DNA from 2 places in the Amycolatopsis sp. WGS_07 genome. Region 1 is predicted to be linked to the other one. Evidence: riboswitches for the same ligand, from Rfam matches in the RefSeq annotation. Region 1 holds a riboswitch; the other holds the start of a gene.
What was found. Region 1 has a riboswitch for thiamine pyrophosphate ahead of thiO (glycine oxidase ThiO). Riboswitches for the same ligand answer to the same signal wherever they lie in the genome.
Positions count from the first base shown of each region.

Region 1 (4,345 bases):
CGATCTCCAGCCCGACGGTGCCCTGCCCGGCGATGACGTCCGGGTGGTCGAACGGCGGGATCAACGTGAGACCGCGTTCGGCGGCGAGTTCGAGCGCGGCCGATTCCCGTTCCGCGATCGGCACTTCGCGGACCTCCGCGCCCCAGCGCCGGGTCGCCTCGACCTTGAGCCGCGGCGTGACATCCGGCACGACGATCACCGCGGGAATCCCGAATTCGCGAGCGGCGTACGCGACCGCTTGCGCGTGGTTGCCACTCGAATACGCGACCACGCCGCGTTCCCGTTCGGCGTCGCTGAGTGCGGCGATCGCGTTGTACGCGCCGCGGATCTTGAACGCGCCGATCGGTTGCAGGCTCTCGGGTTTCACCCAGAACTCGCCGGGAACCCAGAGCTGGCGCAGCAACGGGGTGTGCACCGCGGTGCCCTTCACCCGCCCGGCCGCGGTCTCGATGTCGGAGATCGTCACGAAGTGCATGAGCCGAGTATGTCAGGAAAGTGTGAGCTTTAGTCTATCCATTTTGGACAGTCAACGTGGCGTCCCTCACGCCTGGGCAACGAGGGGAGCGTCTTGGACGACTTAACCGTTGAAGAAACAGGAACCAACGGCCGGAAAACGATCAGATCGGGATCATGAGCGAGGAGCAGAAAACCCCGGAGAAGGAGAAAAATCTCCGGATGACCTCAGTGCTCGCCGCGGCGCTCGCGGCGGTCACCGCCGCGTTGCTGGGTTCGACGCTGGGGGTCGCGGGAACAGTCATCGGCGCCGGAGTGGCCAGCGTGGTCAGCACCGTCGGCGGTGAGTTGTACCTGCGTTCTCTGCAGCGCACTCGCGACGCCGCGAAAAAAGCGATGGAAACAGCGGGCCGACGCAGCCGCGGCGGCATCGCCCCCGTACGCGCACCCGCCGACCCGCCCGCCCCAGGCGAGGCCCCCACGGCGTACCTCCCGACCGACCTGGCGAACATGCCCACGGTCCGCCTGTCCGAACTGCGCCCGACCGAGCCGGAAAAGGCGGAGACCCTCGGCGAAAAACTGCGCAAAATGCGATGGCCACTGATCATCGCCTCCAGCGCGGTGGCTTTCGTTGTCGCGCTGATCGTCCTGCTGACCATCGACTGGACCACTAAAGGCAACGTGTCCACCGGCCTGATCCCCCGTCAGCCGGACACCAGCCAGCACCAGGACGACCACCACGACGACACGCCAAGCACCGCCCCGCAAGCCCCGCCAACCGGCGAGTCGCGCCAGAACACCCCGACGTCCACGCCAACCACGACGCCGAGCGCCCCGCCGACCTCGCAGCCCACACAGCAGCCGACGCGCCCCCCGTCGTCGACGGCTCCCAGCACGTCCTCGCAGGCTCCCAGCACCAGCCAGACCCCCACCGCCCCCGCCGTCCCGTCAAACGGAGCCGAGTAGCCCCCCCGCTGGTCCGTGAGGGCCACCCTCACGGACCTCAGGGCGCCCCTCGCGACCCGCCGTCGTGGGGCCGGTCGTGAGGGACTCCTTCACGGACTCAGATTCCCTCAAGGAGTCCTTCACGCCCCGCCGCTGCCCGCGCCCGCGACCGCCCACCGCCGAACACGCCCCAATGTGGCATTGGGTGCATCCGACGCAACGAACGCCACATTGGGTGCATCCCACGCACCCAACGCCACATTGGGGCGCTACCCCCACCCCCACCGAAACCGCCACCAACGCACCCAACCCGACCGGGCACCCACACCACCCCCGCACCCCGATACGAAGCCAAAACGCGGACGGAGGGTGCTTGTCAAGGCATCTTTCCCGCCTTGACAAGCACCCTCCGTCCGTAGTCACAATCGGGCTTCGGGGTGCCCCCACCACACCGGATGCAATGTCGCCGCTAGGCGACGAGCCCAGCCCGCAACCCCTCCGCAGCCCCCCGAGGATCCTCCGCCTCAGTAATCGCCCGCACCACCACAACCCGAGACGCCCCCGCCTCAACCACCTCCGGCAACCGCCCCAAATCAATCCCCCCAATCGCAAACCAAGGCTTCTCCACCCCCAGCGCAGCCGTAGCCCGAACCAACCCCAACCCAGGCGCCTCCCGCCCAGGCTTAGTAGGCGTAGGCCAACAAGGCCCAGTACAGAAGTAATCCACCCCACCCTCCCGAGCCGCCGCAGCAGCCTGCTCCTCCGAATGAGTGGACCGCCCAATCACCACATCCTCCCCAAGCACCCGCCGAGCCAGCGACACCGGAATGTCGTCCTGCCCCAGATGCAACACATCGGCCCCCACAGCCAGCGCCACATCCGCCCGGTCGTTCACCGACAGCAACGCCCCGTGCCGCGCACAGGCCTCCGCCAGCACCTCCAACGCCGCGATCTCCTGCTTAGCCTCCAGCGGCGCACCCCCGGTCTTGTCCCGCAGTTGCACGATGTCCACGCCGCCAGCAAGGGCAGCGTCAACGAACTCAGCAAGGTCCCCACGCGAGGCACGGGCGTCGGTGCACAAGTACAGCCGGGCGTCGGCGAGCCGGGCGCGAATTTGGTCTCCGGTCAAGGCAGGCATGGCGGTGACGTTACCCGCGCGCTACGGTGTGGGAGTCCGCACGGGAGCCCGAGGCACGGGCTGAGAGGGAGCTGCCGCTCCGACCGTGGAACCTGATCCGGGTCATGCCGGCGCAGGGAGCGTGATTCCACTGTGAACACCAGCACCACAACCGTCACTGTCGTCGGCGGCGGCGTCATCGGGCTGTCCGCGGCTTGGCGCGCGGCCGCCAGGGGATGGCGCGTCACGGTCGTCGACCCGGATCCCGTGCACGGCGGCGCGTCCTGGCTGGCCGGCGGGATGCTCGCACCGGTCACCGAAGCGTGGCCGGGCGAGGAAGCCGTGCTCAGCCTGGGTGAGGCGTCGCTGCGGCGCTGGCCGGGCTTCGCGCGTGACCTCGCCGCCGAAGGAACCGATCCAGGGCTGGCCGAGCACGGCACGATCGTCGTCGGGTTCGACAGCGCGGACGCCGGGCACCTCGACATCCTCGCCGGGTACCTGCGTTCGCTCGACCGCGACGTCGAGACGCTCACCGGCCGCGAGGCCCGACGGCTCGCGCCGGGCGTCGGCGCGGTCCGCAGCGGCCTGCATGTGCCGGGCGATTTGGCCGTGGACAACCGAAAGCTGCTCACAGCGCTGAGCGAAGCGGCTACGAAGCGTGGGGTCGAGTTCCGCCGCGAGCGGCTTCGCGACCTCTCCGAAGTGTCCGGCCCCGTAGTACTTGCGGCCGGCGCGTGGACCGGGCAGTTGCATCCGTTGCTGGAGCACGCCGTACGCCCGTTGAAGGGCGAAATCCTGCGACTGCGTCCGCGTCGCGGCTGTCTGCCGCCTCCGCCGTACACGGTGCGCGCGATGGTCGAAGGACGGCCGATCTACCTGGTACCACGAGAAGACGGCGAACTGGTCCTTGGCGCGACGCAGTACGAAGCCGGTTTCGACCAGGCTGTCACCGCGCGCGGCGTACGCGAGCTGCTGGAAGGCGCGGAACGGATTCTGCCCGGCATCACGGAGTACGAGCTGGTGGAAGTCGCTGCCGGACTACGGGCTGCGAGCCGCGACGCTTTGCCGTACATCGGCGAAGTGAGCGAAGGCGTGTACGCGGCGACAGGACACCACCGCAACGGTTTGCTGATGGCGCCCGCGACTGCGGACGCTGTGGTCGCATGGCTGGCTGGCGAAGCCCCGTCGTCGGAGATCGCCGCGGCGACGCCCGCCCGTCTGGTCGAGAAGGAGCGAGTCTGATGGAGATCAAGGTCAACGGCGAGTGGCGGGAATTCCCCGACGACAGCACCGTTTCCGCGGTCTTGGACGCGCTGGGAGCGGAGCGCCGCGGCGTGGCCGTCGCGGTCAACGGCGAGGTCGTGCGGCGCGGTGAATGGGAAGCAGCGGTCGTGCCGAAGGGCGCGCAGCTCGAAGTGCTGACCGCGGTTCAAGGAGGGTGAGCATGGACGACCTGATCATCGGCGAGCACAAGCTGTCGTCGCGGCTGATCATCGGCACCGGCGGCGCGGCGAATCTCGAAGTACTGGAGCGCGCGCTGGTCGCGTCCGGCACCCAGCTCACCACCGTGGCGATGCGCCGCGCCGACGCCGAGGGCGGCTCCGGAGTGCTGGAGCTGTTGCGGCGCTTGGACATCGAGCTGCTGCCCAACACCGCGGGCTGCCGGACCGCGGCCGAAGCCGTGCTCACCGCCCAGCTGGCGCGCGAGGCACTGGAGACGAACCTGGTGAAGCTGGAGGTGCACGCGGACGACCGCACCCTGCTGCCAGACCCGATGGAGACCCTCGACGCCGCCGAACGCCTGGTAGCGGACGGATTCACGGTCTTCGC
Region 1 is NZ_CP136053.1:1,923,895-1,928,239, reverse strand. Features, by position in the region: gene RPX00_RS08910 (threonine/serine dehydratase) at 1-475, opposite strand, end outside; gene RPX00_RS08905 (hypothetical protein) at 631-1,419, shown strand; gene thiE (thiamine phosphate synthase) at 1,868-2,536, opposite strand; TPP riboswitch at 2,567-2,672, shown strand; gene thiO (glycine oxidase ThiO) at 2,669-3,757, shown strand; gene thiS (sulfur carrier protein ThiS) at 3,757-3,957, shown strand; gene RPX00_RS08885 (thiazole synthase) at 3,960-4,345, shown strand, end outside.

Region 2 (4,345 bases), 650 kb from region 1:
ACGATCGGCGTCAGCAGCAGACCGAGCACCACCACCGCGGCACCGACCGTCCACCACTCCCCGCCTCGCGGCCGACGCGCGGTGACCTGCGCGGACCGCAGCTTGACGGCGTTCTCCCGCTTCCGGCGCGCCAAGGCGCCGAGCACCAGCGCGGCCACCACCGCCGCGAACTGGATCAGCGACAGCGCGGCCGCGCCGGAGAGGTCCAGCAGGTCGACGGTGCGGAGGTAGATCTCGGTCTCCAGCGTCCGGTAGCTCCCGCCGCCGAGGATCAGCACCACTCCAAAACTGGTGGCGCAGAAGAGAAACACCACAGCGGCCGCGGACGCGACGGCCGGGCCGAGCGCAGGCAGCGTGACCGACCGAAACGCCCGCCACGGCGAGGCCCCGAGAGCCCGCGCCGCTTCGGTCGCTCGCGGATCGAGGTGCGCCCACAGCCCGGCGACGGTGCGCGCGACCACTGCGACGTTGAAGAACGCGTTGGCCAGCACGAGCGGCAGCACGCCACCGTCCGGCCAGATCGCCCTAAAAGCCAGGCCGACGACGACCGTCGGCAGCACGAACGGCACCAGCACGATCGTGCGCGCCAGTCCGACCCCGGGCAGCCGGACCCGCGCGAGCAGATACGCCACCGGCAGCCCGGCGAGCACCGCGACGACGGTCGACGCGGCCGCGCTGGCCAGCGTGAACCCGGCGAGCCGCCACGTCTGCGGGTCGCCGAGCACGGTGTCGACGCCGCCCGCGGAAAACCCCCGGCCCACGATCGCGACGACCGGCCAGGCGAAGAACACCACCAGGAACGCGACCGGCAGGAGGCCGAGCAGCGTGAGCCCGATGGTGCGCGCGGGGATCACGCGCCCATGAGCGAGCGCCATTCCCCGATCCACTTCTCCCGGCCTGCCTGCACCTTGTCCGCGGGCATGGTGGCCGGCGTCTGCGGCTGCGGCGCCGCGGTGGCCCAGCCAGCGGGCAGTTCAACGCCCTGGCGCGCCGGGTAGACGTACATGTTCGCCGCGACCGTCGTCTGGAACTGCTGCGACAACAGGAAGTCGACGACCTTCTGCGCCTGCGGGGTCTGCTTGCCGTTGGTGAGCACACCCGCGTACTCGACCTGGCGGAAGCAGGTGTCGAGCAGCGCCTTGGTGCGCGGCTTGCCGTCCTCGCCGACCTCCGCGGCCGGCGACGAGGCGTAAGACACGACGATCGGCCGCGGGCCCTTGCCCGCCGCACCGGAGAAGTCCTTGGAGTAGGCCTCCTCCCAGCCGCTGACGGTCTTGAGGCCGTTGTCCTTCAGCTTCTTCCAGTAGCCCTGCCAGCCGCTCTCGCCGTACTTCACGACCGTGCCGAGCAGGAAGGCCAGCCCCGGCGACGCCGTGGCCGGGCTCTCCGCGACGGTCAGGTCCTTGTACTTGGGGTCGGCGAGGTCGTCGTAGGTCTTCGGCTCGGGCAGGCCCTTGCTCGCGAAGTACGCGGGGTCGATGTTCACGCAGACGTCGCCGACGTCGACCGCCGCCAGCCGGTGCTGCGGGTCGACCGAGTAACGCTGCGGACCGCGGTCGGCCTCCGGGCTTGTGTACGGCTGGAAGACTCCCTCACTGAGCGCGCGCGAGGCGAAGGTGTTGTCGACGCCGTACGCGACGTCGCCGATCGGGTTGCCCTTGGTGAGCACGAGCTTGTTGGTGAGCGCGCCCGCGTCGCCGGACTTGAGGATCTTGAGCTTGATCCCGGACTGGCGCTGGAAGGCGTCGAGCACGTCCTGCGGCGCGGCGAACGAATCGTGCGTGACCAGCGTGACAGTCGGTGTCTGCTGGTCCGGGCTCGCGGACGACCCGCTGGAGTCGCTGCTGGACAGCGAGCAGGCGCTGGCGAGCACCGAGACCCCGGCAAGGACTGCCACCGTGCGGACGGTCCGCGACATCATTCTTCCCCTCCTGCACTGCGCCGGATGAGGGAGAGCGATACGGCCTCCCTACGCCGGCATGATCCGGATCCAGGTGCGAACGGTCGCGGGTTGACGGCCCGCCTCTCAGCCCGGCGTACCGGACTCCCGTGGCAATGCCGCAGCGTAGCCGACACCATGGAGTGATGACTCAGCTATTGAACGACTCGGCAGTGGACCAGGCCCTCGGCACCGTCCCGGAGTGGCGGCGCGAGGACGACACCATCGTGCGCACGACCGAACTCCCGTCCTTCCCGGCGGCGATCGAGGTGGTCGACCGGGTGGCCGAGCTGGCGGAGGAAGCCGACCACCATCCCGACATCGACATCCGCTGGCGCACCCTGACCTTCCGCCTGAGCACCCACTACCTAGGCGGCCTGACCGAGCGCGACTTCGCATTGGCCAAGCAGATCGACGAGGTCCTCGCGGCCCGCTGACCAGGTGTGATGTCGGCAACCCTGGCAACATGAACGGCCCCTTCGCGCGTCTTCCGGACAGACGCTTCGGAAGGAGGCCAGGATGGTGCAGGCACTCGTGGTGGGGATGGGTTCGTTCGGCCTGATGGTGGCCGCCGCGGGCGGGGTGCTGTGGCACACCGCGCGCAACCGACGTGATCTCGATCACAAGCGGTAACAGTGAGCTAGATCAAGGCGCTATCCCAGCGGTAATCATCGGCACTCGCCCCGCTAGGACCAGCCATGAACAGCACGTCCGCCCAGCTCACGGCCGCACAGCGCACCTGGGTCTCGGTGTTCGCGACCGCGTTCGTCCTCTTGTCGATGATCGTGCTCGGCCTGCTCGGCTGAGCCCGTCACCGGATCCGGAACCGCTCCCGATACTCGGCGGGCGTGGTGTTCAGCGTCCGCCGGAAAGCTCGGTTCAGCGTGGAAACGGTCCCGAACCCGCAAGCGCCGGCGATCCGCGACAACGTTTCGTCAGTCGTCTCCAACCGATGCCGCGCCGCCTCGACCCTCGCATGCTCGACGTAGGCGGCGGGCGTCATCCCCAGCTCAGCCTTGAACACCCGGGTGATCTGCCGATCCGTCACATGGGCGTGCGCGGCGAGGTCCGCGACCGTCAACGGCTCCGCCAGATGCGCGGCGATGTACTGCCGTAGCTCATCCACCCTCCGAGTCGCGGACGCGGGCTCCAACGACACGCTGAACTGGCTCTGCCCGCCCGGCCGCCGCAGGAACATGACGAGCTGGCGAGCCACCCGCGAGGCCAGCTCCGGGCCGTAATCGTCGGCCACCAGCGCCAACGCGAGGTCGAGGCAGGCGCTCAGCCCAGCTCCCGTCCACACCGAACCGTCGCGGATGAAGATCGGATCCGCGTCGACGGTCACTCCTGGATGCTCCGCCGCCAACTGCCGAGCGGTCGACCAGTGCGTAGTGGCGCGTTTGCCGTCAAGCAGCCCTGCCGCGGCGAGAACGTGCGCACCAACGCACACCGACGCCACCCGCCGCGTCAGCCCAGCCAGGCGGCGAACCTGCTCGACCACCGCAGGATCACACCGGGCGACAATCTCCCCGTTCTCCGCGGTTTCGACCGCACCCGGCACGACCAGGGTGTCGATCGCCTTCCCGGCCAGCTCCGCGAAGGTCACGTCCGGCAGCACCCGCACTCCCGCGGACGTGGTCACCGGGTCCAGCGTCTCGGCCGCGAGCACCACCTCATAGCCCGTCGGCCGGTCCATTTCCCGCTGCAGCAAGGAAAACACCTCCGCGGGCCCGGTCACGTCCAGCAGATCGATCCGATCGAACAGGACGACGACCATCAGCCTCTTCATTCGCGCTCCCATGTCGGTTTCTGCGCTTTGCATGTCATTGCCGACATCCACCGCCGAGCCTAGCGTCGATCATGCGAACCGAACGAGAGGAAACCGACCATGCCACGGACGACGCTGCGGGAACTGAACGGCCTAGACCAGACCCCGGCAACCCTGGCCGACTCGACACTGATCCTGGTCGACTACCAGAACACCTACACCCGCGGCGTGATGGAACTAGAGGGCTGGCAGCCAGCTCTGACTGCGGCGAAAGCCCTGCTCACCAAGGCCCGCGCCGCCGGGTCGACGGTGATCCACGTCATCAACGACGGCGGCGAGGGTACGCCGTACGACATCCGCGCCGAGATCGGCAGCATCCACCCAGACGTCGCACCAATCGAGGGCGAGCCCGTCGTGGTCAAGGGCGCACCGAATTCCTTTGTGGACACGGATCTTGGCGCCCGGGTGGACGCGGCTGGGCATCAGAACGTGGTTATCGCCGGGTTCATGACCAATATGTGCGTCACGTTCACCACCGAAGGCGCGTTCTTACGCGGCAACCACCCGACTGTCGTCGCCGATGCCTGCGCGACCCGTCCGTTGCCGACGCTCGCTGGGGAAGTCAGCGCTGGCCAGTT
Region 2 is NZ_CP136053.1:1,272,374-1,276,718, forward strand. Features, by position in the region: gene RPX00_RS05830 (ABC transporter permease) at 1-875, opposite strand, end outside; gene RPX00_RS05835 (thiamine ABC transporter substrate binding subunit) at 851-1,918, opposite strand; TPP riboswitch at 1,950-2,061, opposite strand; gene RPX00_RS05840 (4a-hydroxytetrahydrobiopterin dehydratase) at 2,086-2,376, shown strand; gene RPX00_RS05845 (GlxA family transcriptional regulator) at 2,751-3,728, opposite strand; gene RPX00_RS05850 (cysteine hydrolase family protein) at 3,828-4,345, shown strand, end outside.
Region 2: linked by a shared signal. The riboswitch ahead of RPX00_RS05835 (thiamine ABC transporter substrate binding subunit) and the one ahead of thiO (glycine oxidase ThiO) in region 1 are both predicted to bind thiamine pyrophosphate.